Regions from separate parts of the Fusibacter sp. JL298sf-3 genome, predicted to be linked through region 1. Evidence: predicted binding sites of a transcription regulator. Region 1 holds the regulator's gene; each other region holds the start of a gene.
What was found. The regulator Rex, encoded in region 1, represses fermentation and respiration genes when NADH is low (regulators of the CRP and FNR family bind a similar motif). The targets are predictions, from matches to a motif close to ATTGTTAANNNNTTAACAAT.
Positions count from the first base shown of each region.

Region 2: the regulator Rex is predicted to act here: its motif matches at 2,100-2,119, upstream of kdd (L-erythro-3,5-diaminohexanoate dehydrogenase).
Region 3: the regulator Rex is predicted to act here: its motif matches at 2,296-2,315, upstream of ACR6HW_RS03630 (flavocytochrome c).

Region 1 is NZ_CM132608.1:1,986,257-1,990,530, forward strand. Features, by position in the region: gene ACR6HW_RS09475 (MarR family winged helix-turn-helix transcriptional regulator) at 1-246, opposite strand, end outside; gene ACR6HW_RS09480 (acetyl-CoA C-acetyltransferase) at 271-1,455, opposite strand; gene ACR6HW_RS09485 (redox-sensing transcriptional repressor Rex) at 1,600-2,229, opposite strand; gene ACR6HW_RS09490 (AraC family transcriptional regulator) at 2,508-3,353, opposite strand; gene ACR6HW_RS09495 (ABC-F family ATP-binding cassette domain-containing protein) at 3,492-4,274, shown strand, end outside.
Region 2 is NZ_CM132608.1:2,270,673-2,274,946, forward strand. Features, by position in the region: gene ACR6HW_RS10865 (GGDEF domain-containing protein) at 1-508, shown strand, start outside; gene ACR6HW_RS10870 (sigma-54 interaction domain-containing protein) at 584-1,990, shown strand; gene kdd (L-erythro-3,5-diaminohexanoate dehydrogenase) at 2,173-3,210, shown strand; gene kamA (lysine 2,3-aminomutase) at 3,243-4,274, shown strand, end outside.
Region 3 is NZ_CM132608.1:752,605-756,878, forward strand. Features, by position in the region: gene ACR6HW_RS03625 (cache domain-containing sensor histidine kinase) at 1-380, opposite strand, end outside; gene ACR6HW_RS03630 (flavocytochrome c) at 446-2,260, opposite strand; gene ACR6HW_RS03635 (hypothetical protein) at 2,384-3,166, opposite strand; partial or broken gene ACR6HW_RS03640 (phosphoadenosine phosphosulfate reductase) at 3,505-4,274, shown strand, end outside.

The DNA of each region.
Region 1 (4,274 bases):
GAGCAATTTAAGCATCATCAGGCGCTTGCATGTCGTGGTCACGAGATTTCGGTCCACTTCCAGCGAGTCGATGAGTTCGTTGAGTCGAATGGGTTCTTGTTCACCAATGCGCTTAATCATAAGCATTTCCATCAAACTGATTTTAAAGCCCAAGTCCCTTTTAAAAAAGCCCGACTTGTCTTGCATCAAAAGTTTTGTGTGGAATCGGTCTAAAATCCGGCCGATTTCATTTGTGTAATTCGCCATCGACTGTCCTTTCTAAAACGCCTTTTATTCTGCGCGCTTTACAATTACCGCTTCGCCCATACCGCCGCCGATACACAGCGTCGCCAAACCGTAAGTGCCCTCGCGCTTAACCAGTTCGTGAATCAATGTGACCAAAATTCGATTGCCCGACGCACCGATTGGGTGTCCGAGGGCAATTGCGCCGCCGTTGACATTGACTTTTTCTTGGTCGAGACCGAGCTCTTTTGATACGGCAAGCGCCTGTGCGGCAAACGCCTCATTGGCTTCAACGAGGTCGAGGTCCGAAACCGAAAGGCCCGATTTTTCAAGCGCCTTTCGACTTGCCGGTACGGGACCGATGCCCATAATCTTTGGATCGACACCTGCAGAAGCGTAGCCCACCACTGAGCATAGCGGCTTCAACCCGAGGGCGTCGGCCTTTTCCTTCGTCATCACGACGACACAAGAAGCGCCGTCGTTAATGCCGGACGCATTGCCCGCCGTTACCGTGCCGTCCTTCTTAAACGCCGGTCTCAATTTCGCCAGTTTTTCTTCTGTCGTCTCCTTGATGTACTCGTCTTTATCGAAAACAATAGGGTCCCCTTTTCTCTGAGGAATCGTCACCGGTACGATTTCGTCGTCAAATCGACCGGATTCACGCGCCTTAAACGCACGCGACTGAGACAGGTACGCCAATCCGTCCTGTGCCTCTCTTGTAATACCCCATTTTTCTGCAATGTTTTCAGCTGTTATCCCCATGTGATAGTTGTTGAAAGCTTCCCAAAGGCCGTCCATCACCATCACGTCGTACAGTTCGCCGTTCCCCATGCGCTGGCCCCATCTGCCGGATTTAATCAAATAAGGCGCCATGCTCATGTTCTCAGTACCACCTGCGACCACCACGTCGTTGTCGCCGGCGAGAATCGATTGAACCGCCATGGAAACTGTTTTAAGACCGGAACCGCAAATCATGTTCACCGTTGTACACGGCACCGATTCCGGGTAACCTGCGCCAACCCAGCACTGTCTCGCAATGCCTTGGCCGTAGCCGGCTTGTAGAACAGAACCGAAGAGCACTTCGTCAACCGCTTCAGGTGAAAGGCCGACTTTGTCCAGCGCACCTTTGATAACTGTGGTGCCTAAGTTTGCAGGGGTTACCCCTTTTAAACTGCCGCCAAAAGCACCGATGGCCGTACGAACAGCACTGACAATAACCACTTCTCTTTTCATGTTGTACCTCCCTAAGTTTAATGTGTTACAATCCCTAGAGAATATTTTATCAAAAAAACGAGACTAGGTCATGCCCAGTCCCGCATTTTCTTTATCTTTTTTTTAACATGCAAAGAGCGTAATTATGCAGTGGTTTTGATAGAATTATTCTTTTTCTTTTAAGAAATATGAAAGTGTTAACAGATTATCTATCAAATGGACATTTTCCACAACAATGTCTTCGCGTACTTTTAAGTCGATTGGCGCAAAATTCCAAATCGCCTTAATGTTCGTCTTTTGAATGCGGTCTGCCACATCTTGAGCGCCCGCACGGCTCGTACAGATGTAGACGATTTCAATGTTGTTTTCTTCAACATAGGTATTGAACTCGTCGATGTCGTAAACTTGAACACCGTTGATGTTAAGCCCAACCAATTTGGGGTTGATGTCGAACATCGCTTTTAAATGAAAGCCCAATCTGCTGAAACTCGAATAGTTGGCCAGTGCCTGTCCCATATTTCCCGCTCCGACAATGGCAACGTTGTATTCGCGTGTCAAACCTAGGATTTTCCCGATTTCCGTATAGAGGTCGTCGACGTTGTAGCCGTACCCCTGTTGTCCGAAACCGCCGAAGTTATTGAGGTCCTGACGAATTTGCGATGCTGTAAATCCTATTAATTTACTCAATTCCTTTGAAGATATACGTTTAATATCTTTGTCGAGGAGGTCTTTCAAATACCGATGGTATTTTGGCAATCTCCTAATAACTGCTACTGATATGTTTTTTTCTTTCATTACTCACCTCATCGTTCTTTAAGCCTTATTCGTATATTGTACCATTTTTTACTAAAGGTTGTCAAATAAATAACAATCTTTTTTCGCACCAATTATCGTCTTAGAGTTGATTATACCCAATAAATGCCCAACTAACAACCTTTTAACGCAACTTCAGCCCCCGTTGGTCACCGAGACCTCGTTATTTTTTTCTTTAAAATTTTCTTAATATTTTAGAAAAAAAGCGGCCTGTCTATTATACACACAAAAAAACAGCGCTCGAAAGCACTGTTTTTCAGCTATTCTTTCAATAGAACAGGAATCCAAATCTCGCAGAAGCACTCTGAGGCGCCGTAGTATTCAAAATCCGTTCCCGGCGCCATTTCATAGGTCGATCCCGGCAGAAATTCTTTAAAAATGCGTTCCCACATAGCGCCGATACACGCACCGTCGTCACCAACACACGGGAAAACCGCCCACAGCGCCTCTGGAACGCTCCAAACTCGGTACCCCTCCGGCACAGCGCCACCGGTGTATACTTTGCCGATGCCGTAATCGAAAAACTGACTGGCATGCTCCGTGGCACTGCAGAGGCCGTATACCCCGCCGTCTGAACTGAACGCCTCAAAAGTGCCGTCGTTTTGGCACGCCGTCCAAAAATCCGGTATGTCTCGATTGGATGCCTTTGACGTCTCTTCCTGATTAAACGCGCGTACTTTGCACAGCACGTCAAATGCAGCGCGCTTTTCTACTCTGTAATCCAACAGTTGTCCTCCTTCTAAAATCATTTTTAAGACGAGGCGGTTATAAGATTTGAGCGGTGCCCCAGTACGCTTGGCTTTAAGCGGCGTCATGCCGTGAAACCGCGCAAATGCCCTAGAAAAACTTTCAGGACACTCGTAGCCATAACGAAAGGCGACTTCTATAATAGAATCGTCGCTATGTGTCAGGTGTTCACCGGCCAAAGACAGACGCCTATTGCGCATGTAGACAGACGGCGTGGTTCCCGTGGTCAGCTTGAACATCCGGTGAAAATGATACGGCGATAGACATAGATGCGCCGCCACCTCTTCATAAGTAATCCCGTCCAACAGATGCGCTTCCATAAACGCCACCGATTTTTGCATATCCGCTATCAATGCCATAACGACCTCCTCTAGATTTAGTATAAGACAGTTTGTGAGCTACTTCTTGACATTTCCTGTCCTCTTTTGTCACGCGCTTTCATTCTACCAGTGTATCATGTATAATGAATCTGATAACTCTAGAAAAGGAAGTAGACCATGATTGCATTATCTTGTACGGGCATCTGCAAAACCTACGGCATCGACACCATCTTGGAAGATTTGTCTTTCACAGTGGGCGTCGGCGACAAAGTAGGGCTAATCGGCGTCAATGGCGCCGGTAAAACCACCTTGATTAAAATCCTGGCCGGTATCGAAACCAAAGACGCCGGCGAGATCTTTATATCCAAAGACATGACCACCGGATACTTAGAGCAAAACACGCAAATTGATTTGGGCATCAGTGCCTTCGACTATTGCGAAGCCATCTTCAGCGACGTTTTTGAAATCGAGCAAAAAATGCGCGAACTCGAAGTGCTGATGAGCGACACCACGCACCCCAATTACGAGGGGACGATGGCGTCATACGCACGGCTTCAAGAAGCCTTTGAAACCCTCAACGGCTACGCTGTGGGGAGTCAGATTCGCGGCGTGCTCAACGGCCTCGGCTTTGCCCCGGAAGAATACCACAAACCCATTAACGCCCTCAGCGGCGGGCAAAAATCACGTGTGGGCATCGCCAGACTGCTTTTAAAGCAACCGGATATCCTCTTTCTCGACGAACCGACCAACCACCTCGACATCGACGCAATTAAGTGGCTTGAGACCTACCTCAGAGAGTACAAAGGGACAATTATACTCATTTCCCACGACCGGTATTTTCTCGACCAGGTGATTACCCATGTGTACGAAATCGAAAATCATGAAATCACCACTTACAAAGGCCGATACTCAGACTTTGTGGTTCAAAAGGCCGTTGCACTTGAAGCGGCGCAAAGACAA
Region 2 (4,274 bases), 280 kb from region 1:
GCGGCTGGAAATGAAGGCGTTGGTTAAGCAAGAGCGTCTAATTAACAGCAGCCTCGTTCTCATTAACACAGAAGAAAAACTTAAAAATGTTCTGTCGCTTGAAATCGAAAGATGCTCTGACAAACGCGAGCGATCGGCGCTTATCTTCTTCGACATCGACGAACTGGGTGAAATCAATCAGCGCTTTGGTTACGATGTAGGAGATGCCGTCATTATAGAAATTATCAAAGCGTCAAAAGCGCTTATTGACGACATCGATCACTTTGGTCGCATTAAGGGGGACACCTTTGCCGTGGTTTTCCCAAGTAAGACCAAAGACCACGCCTACGCTTTTGCAAAAGCGTTGAACAGCGCCATAAAGGACATCGAAAAACGCTTGGGGGTTCTGATTACTTGCCGGTTCGTGGCCATGACCATCGACGGCTGGAACACCGACGACCGCGTTCTTGCTGCAGCATACGAACAGTTAGAGACAGCAAAAGAATACGGTAGAGGCGTCATTATGTAGACGAAGTGCTCAAATTTCGGCATATGCCTAAAATTGGGCACTTTCCATAATCGGATACGAAAACGAGAGGTACGCATGGAGGCTTTTTTAACACCGGAACAAACGCAGAAAATGCTCGATCACATTAGCGACGGCATTCAAATCATCGATGCCAGCGGCCGGCTCATCTATTGCAACAGGCATTCGGCAATGCTGGACGACATCAACATTTCAGAAGCCATCGGGCGGCATATTACCGAAGTCTACCCGTCGTTGATTAAGGAGGAGAGCACGCTTTTAAAAGTGCTCAAAACCCAGTCGCCAATCTACAACCGCGAACAGACCTATCGCACATACAAGGGCAAAGAAATCGCCACGGTGAACACCACCCTCCCCATAGTCAAGTCGGGTCAGATACAGGGCGCCATAGAGATATCGCGCGACGTCACCGCGTACAAAGAACTCTCCGAGCGGTATTTGGACTTGCAGTCGTCTATTCGCCCTCAAAAAGGCGATGCCGTGGAGCCGGCGCGGGCACAGTATAGATTTCAAGACATCATCACCGAAAACGCCGAGTTCAACCGCGTGAAGAGCATCGCCATGAAAGCGGCGCGCACCGATATTCCCATACTGATTTACGGGGAGACCGGAACGGGCAAAGAGCTGCTCACCCAGTCCATTCACAACGCCAGCAAACGCGCCAGTCGGCCGTTTATCGCGCAAAACTGTGCCGCATTGCCCGCCTCGCTTTTAGAGGGCATTCTCTTCGGAACCGTTAAAGGCGGTTTTACAGGCGCCGTCGACCGCATGGGGCTCTTTGAACTGGCGGACAGGGGCACGCTCTTTCTCGACGAAATCAACTCCATGCCCATGGAGCTTCAAGCGAAACTGCTCAGAGTGCTCCAAGACGGTAAAATCAGACGTATCGGCGACACCAAAGAGCGTAGAGTCGACGTGCGCATTATCGCCGCCACCAACGTCGAGCCCAATGCAGCCATTGAGAAGGGGTACATCCGCCGCGACCTCTACTACCGGTTAAACACCGTTTTGCTTTGGATTCCCAAGCTTTCCGACAGGCGCGAAGACATTCCCGTCCTCACGGCGTACTTTATAAAGAAATACAACGGCATCGCCTACCGCCACGTTAAAAGCGTCAGCGCCGAAGTGATGGACTTGTTTCTAAACTACCCGTGGGAAGGCAATGTCAGAGAGCTGGAGCACGTTATCGAGGGGGCCGTCACCTTTTCAGAAAGCCCAGTTATCGAACTTGAAGAACTGCCTTACGCCATGCGCAAATCGGCGCCACAGGCTGCGCGCACAGAGCTGTGCGTATCCATAGACGCCGACAAGAGCCTAAAAGCCATTTTGGAACAGGCGGAAGAACAGGCGGTGAGAGACGCCTTTCAAAAAACGGGACAAAATGTCTCACAAACGGCGAAACTGCTTAAAATGCCGAGACAGACCCTCCAGTACAAACTGAAAAAATACAATCTCGTCCCCTAGAGTGCCTAAAATTCGGCACTCTTTTTTAATGTCATCAAAAGCATCGAAACTATTAAAACTATATATAGTGGGGTGTATCGAGTTAGCCACGACATATTGAACAAAATGCCTTGTTAAAGTTTTGGCATAGAAATTGCTTTTTATATGGGCACACTTATTAAAAACTTTTGGGAGGCACCTATATGAAAAAAGGATGTAAATTTGGTACACATCGCGTTATCGAACCGAAAGGCATTTTGCCGCAACCGGCACTTAAAATTTCAAACGACATGGACATCTACGACAACGAAGTGTTAATAGACGTCCAAACGCTCAACATCGACTCGGCGTCTTTCACGCAAATTAAAGAAGAAGCCGGCGGTGACGAAGCCAAAATCAAAAGCATTATGACGGGGATCGTCGAAAAGTTCGGCAAGCACAAAAACCCTGTTACCGGTTCAGGCGGCATGCTTATCGGTACTGTTGCAAAAGTGGGCGAAGCTCTCGAAGGGAAAACAGACCTCAAAGTCGGCGACAAAATCGCAACCCTCGTATCGCTTTCACTGACGCCACTGGTTATTGAAGAGATTTTAGAAATCAGAAAAGACATCGACCAAGTGGACATTAAAGGACAAGCCATCTTATTTGAAAGTGGCATCTACGCCAAATTGCCTTCAGACATCGCTGAAAACCTCGCACTTTCAGTGCTCGACGTCGCAGGTGCTCCGGCGCAAACAGCCAAACTCGTCCGCCCGGGCGATACGGTTCTCGTTATCGGCGGCGCCGGAAAATCCGGTATGCTCTGCCTTTACGAAGCGAAGAAGCGCGCAGGCGTCACAGGCAAAGTCATCTGCTTACAGCATTCTGACAAAGCCAAAGACCGCGTGATGGACGCAGGTCTTGCAGACGAGTTTATCGTCGTAGACGCGACAGACGCCGTGGCCACAATGAAAGCTGTAGAAGCGGTAACAGATGGCAACATGTGCGACCTCGTCATCAACTGCGTCAACATTCCGAACACAGAGATGTCTTCAATCCTCGCCACTAAAGACCAAGGTACCGTTTACTTCTTCAGTATGGCGACCAGCTTTACAAAAGCGGCACTGGGCGCAGAAGGCGTGGGCAAAGACGTGGAAATGATCGTCGGCAACGGCTACACCAAAGACCATGCTGAAATTACGCTTCAAATTATGAGAGAAAGTGAAACGTTAAGAAAAATCTACGAAGAATTGTACGCGTAAGCGGCGGCTCGGCGCGAATGAAAGGAGTTCTGATGAGACATTTTAAAGACATCGAGATGTGGCAAGATGTAACCGAAGAGCAATGGAATTCTTGGGAATGGCAAGTGCGAAACCGCATCACCACACTTGACGCCCTTAAGAAGATTGTCAACCTCACACCAGAAGAAGAAGCCGGCGTCGCCAAGTCGCTGGAAATCTTGAGAATGGGCATTACGCCGTACTACGCGCTGCTCATGGACGAAAACGATCCAAAGTGTCCGGTGAGAATGCAGGCAGTGCCGACGGCGCTTGAAACGCATATGAGCGACGCCGACATGGACGACCCGCTTCACGAAGACGGCGACTCGCCGGTACCGGGGATTACGCACCGTTACCCGGACCGCGTGTTGTTCCTCATCACCGACATGTGCTCTATGTACTGTAGACACTGTACCAGAAGACGTTTTGCCGGCCACAACGACGCCGGTGTACCGAGAGACAGAATCGACGCAGCGATTGACTACATCAGAAAAACCCCAGTCGTTCGAGACGTGTTGCTCTCAGGTGGCGATGCACTCCTCGTCTCCGACGACTTACTCGAGTACATCATCAGCCGATTGAGAGAAATCCCACATGTGGAAATTATTCGAATCGGTTCGAGAACACCGGTGGTTCTCCCGCAGAGAATCACGCCGAAACTTGTGGAAATGCTTAAAAAATACCACCCGATTTGGCTCAACACGCACTTTAACCATCCGAAAGAAATTACGCCGGAGACGAGACGCGCTTGCGATCTCATGGCCAACGCCGGTATTCCGCTGGGCAACCAGTCGGTACTGCTCAAAGGCATCAACGACAGCGTACACATTATGAGAGACCTCGTACATCAGCTCGTCGTTATGCGCGTGCGCCCGTACTACATCTACCAATGTGACCTTTCCACAGGCATTGAGCACTTCAGAACACCTGTGTCTAAAGGGATTGAGATCATCGAAGGTCTCAGAGGCCATACGTCTGGCTACTGTGTGCCGACATTTGTCGTCGACGCACCGGGTGGCGGCGGGAAGATTCCGGTTATGCCGCAG
Region 3 (4,274 bases), 1.2 Mb from region 1:
CGCTTAAAATAATCGCGGTCGCGAATATCGATGTAGATGTCGTCACTCGTCCAAGCGTCTCCGTCTAAAGTGGCAATGGCAAACGATTCAAACTCTTCTCGATGATTTGCCCCCAGCGCGCGTAAGTATTGGCGCGTTCTGGCTATATTCATAGCGACGAGCGGGGTGTTCTCAGTGATGACTTTGAGCTCTCCTGTACGCTGCTGAAGCCATCCGTCAATTTGAGCCACCTTGGCTTCCACCAGCTTTTCCGTTAGCGTCTCCGTCAACACCGCGTTGGTCTTCTTTACTTGTCCGTTGATGAGCAGTAACAGACCTACGACAGTTGCAACAATCAACAGCGCAAAACTGCCTGCGATTTTTAGCCATAGCGATTTCATATTCTCCCTCTTTCGAAACGGCGAAAAGGCCGCCTCCATTTCGAGACAGCCTATAAGTCTTTTCTTTATTTTACTACATTTTCGCCGGCAATTCTACCAAATACCGCAAGGTCTGTAATCGCATTGCCGCCGAGACGGTTTTTGCCGTGAATACCACCGGTGACTTCACCTGCTGCAAAGAGGCCTTCAATAATTGCGCCGTCAGCAGTGAGCACGTGTGCATCGGTATCGATGACAATACCACCCATTGTATGGTGCACAGATGGCGCCACTTTTTGGATGTGGAACGGTGCCTGTGTCAATGCAATGAGGTCGCCTCTTCTATTGAAGTCTTCATCTTTGCCATTTTCCGCATACGCGTTGTATGTTTCTACAGTGGTTTTTAGCTGCTCAGCTGGGATATCGAAATAAGCAGCGAGTTCTTCTAAAGTATCGGCTTTATAGAGTTCACCATTTGCCATCAACTCTTCGTACTCTTTCATATAGTTTTCCATATGGCTCTTTTCTGTAATCGTCTGATCCCAGATTAGGTAACCGTACGCGTCGCTCTGCGCTAAAATCGCTTTGGAAATAACATCTCTTCTATCGAGCTCCTCTACAAAACGCTTGCCTTCTTTGTTGATGAGAACAGCACCGTCAAAACGCGTGTCTGCCACATAGGACAAGATACCAGTACGCGGGCTGCACGTCGGATACGTCTGGATATAAGACATGTGCATGGTGTCGGCGCCAATGGCCTCAGCCATGACGATACCGTCACCTGTTGTGCCCTCTTGATCTGTCGACATATAGCGTTCATCGTATTCTGCGTTGTGTGTTTTGCGCATTTCGATATTGGAACCGAAACCGCCTGTTGCCAAAATGACGCCTTTGTCCGCAAAATACACCATCGGCTGTTTGCCTTTTTGCATAGCTTCTACGCCCACAACGCGGTTGTTTTCATCTGTGAGCAGTGTTTCTGCTTTTGTCTGTGTTATAATTTCGATGCCCAGTGCTTCTGCTTTGGCTTTTAACTTGCTGATAAGTTCATAGCCTGAACCACCTTTTGGGAAAATAGCACGTGGAACAGAGTGTCCCCCGAACTGCATCAAATAGTCCGGCTGGTACTCTACTTGAACGTCGTCTTTAAGCCATGTCGCTGCGCTTAAAGCGTTTTGAGCCATTGTTGCCACCAACTCAGGCGTCCCTTCGTTGTCGCCGCCTTTCAGCGTATCTTCAGTGTAAAGTTCGATGCTGTCTTCAACAGCTTCATGCTCTTGCACCCAGCTGTTCGGCACGTTCATCTCGCCACCTGAAAGCAAAGTGTTGCCGCCGACAAAGCCCATTTTTTCAATAACGACCACACTTGCGCCAGCTTCTTTTGCCGTTATAGCGGAAGTTAAACCCGCGCCACCTGCGCCAATAACGACGACGTCGAACGTCTCTTCAATTGGCGCCAGTGTTTCACTCTCTCCATCTGATTTGGCATTGAGTTGTGCTTCTGTTGCACCGGCCTTAATCATTGCATCGGTTATAGCCGCAATAAGGCCTTCACTGGTATACGTTGCGCCGCTTACAGCATCAACGGCTGCACTGTTGTTGGCCACAACTTCGTCGATAATCTCTGTGATGGCCGCATCGCTAATACCTTTTGTGTCTTCATTTTCAATGAGCTCAATTGATTTAACAGCGCCGTTTTCGACGGTGAGATTGACTTTGATGTCACTGTCTTTACCGGCACCGATACCTTCATAAACGCCGTCTTTCATACCCTCAGCTGTTTCGTTGTCTGTTGCTTGTGTTTCATCAACTGCCGGTTGGTCGGCTTCTGCTGTTTTGCCACAGCCGACAGCCGTAAACACAAGTGCGCACACTAAAAAAAGTGCAAAAAACTTTTTCATGGTGATTACCCCTCTCCTAATTGATCTTTCAAATGATTGTTTTGTTTTTAACAATCTAACATTTCTTATTATAGAGGTTTTAAACATAAAAGTATTTACACTTTCTTGTTTCTTTTTGCACTTTTATGAACTGGTGCCTATCCATTTGCGGATTAACGTCGCGTCCAACTGCATGGGCATGCTCTCCATGATGCCGTCGTGATAAACCGTTATGACATCCCCTACTTTGAGCTCTGATAAGTTAACCTCCAGCACAGCACTTTTCGTTCTACAGATATAGGGCTGGTTATCTGCATCTCGTAACTGAAGAACCATCTCCCCGTCATCCGCTCTTTCTATGGCGTCGACAGCCAGCACAAGTTTTGTGGACTCGTTGTATAGCGTCATCAAAACCGGTGAAGTTCCTACGAGCGCATAATCGACCGATACTTCAGTCCCCACTTCCAAATCGATGTCCGTCGGCGTGGCAAGTGTCAGTTGTTCTTGCGGTGTCATCATCACAATCCTCTCAGAAGCGACTTCCGTCAGCTTACCTGTGGCCTTAAACAACAAATCGCCCTCAGAAGTATGGGTATTTTCAAAAGACTCTCGGATATAAGGTTTTAATACCTGCTTGTCCGCGTCCACGGCAAGTTGAACATTTTGGCCGAGGTAAAATGTCTCTGACGTATTGTCGTAGTCGTATACGCCAACAGTATCCCCAGTGAGCAAGTGAACATTCCCCTCTCCAAAAGCCCGTATAGTTCCGATGACAACCTGCTCCCCCACATCTTCTCGCCTTACGACCTGTGACGCTTCTACTGGGGTATTGTCTGCAACAATTGACTGTTGGTCTTTAGGGGCCCTTGAGCATCCCGCAACCGTCAGCAATAGCGCCGCCAAGTAAGCAGCAGTTGTTTTTTTCATGGATAATCCTCCTCTTAAATGTGTACATATGGTCTATGTATTCAGCAACTGCGTATTAGACGCCACAGTCGGTCAAAAAGTTCCACGTCCACTATTTTGGATAAGCTTATACGAATTAACAATTAATTCACAAAAAAATAGGAACTCTTTCAGCCCCAATACGTCCTAAGGGCATACTAGTTTCGGAGAAGCCACCGATATCGAACATTTTAATCCTCCCGGTTTGAAATGCGTCTGTCTAATCCCCCCTGATTTCGGATGTTAAGGTGGCTTTTTCGAATGTCCGAAACCATCTCCCCTAAGTCACTTGTTTACAAATTTGGAAAGAGGCGCTCGTTATGAAGAAAAAAACACTCGACATCGACGTTTATGAGGCTTTTCAAGAGAGAATGAACTTCCTCTTTGAATCGTTTGACAACATTTACATTGCATTCAGCGGCGGCAAGGACAGCGGCTTACTGCTTCAAATGGTATTGGACTATAAAAAGCGCCATCACATCACTCAGCCCGTCGGCGTATTTCACCAAGACTTTGAAGCGCAGTACAAAGTCACCACACAGTACATTGAGAAGATGTTCGAAGACCATATGCACGAGATAGATCCCTACTGGGTTTGCCTACCCATGGCAACCCGAACAGCTTTGAGCAATTACCAAATCTATTGGTACCCTTGGGACGACGAAAAACAAGCACTTTGGGTCAGGCCGATGCCGGACAACCCCTATGTCATCCATATGAAAAACAACCCACTGTCCTTTTATCGGTATAAAATGCTTCAAGAAGATTTGTCCAAACAATTCGGCAGATGGTACAAGAAAACGCACGGCAATAGGAAAACCATCTGCCTTTTGGGAATGCGAGCGGATGAATCGTTAAACCGCTACAGTGGGTTCCTAAATAAAAAACACGCCTACGAGCAATGCTGTTGGATTTCAAATCAATTTAAAAACGTTTGGACGGCCTCGCCACTTTACGACTGGACTGTATCGGATGTATGGACAGCGTACAGCCGATTTGGCTACGCATACAACCCACTTTATGACCTGTACCACAAGGCGGGTCTCAAGCCGCGTCAGATGCGAGTAGCATCGCCATTTAACGATTATGC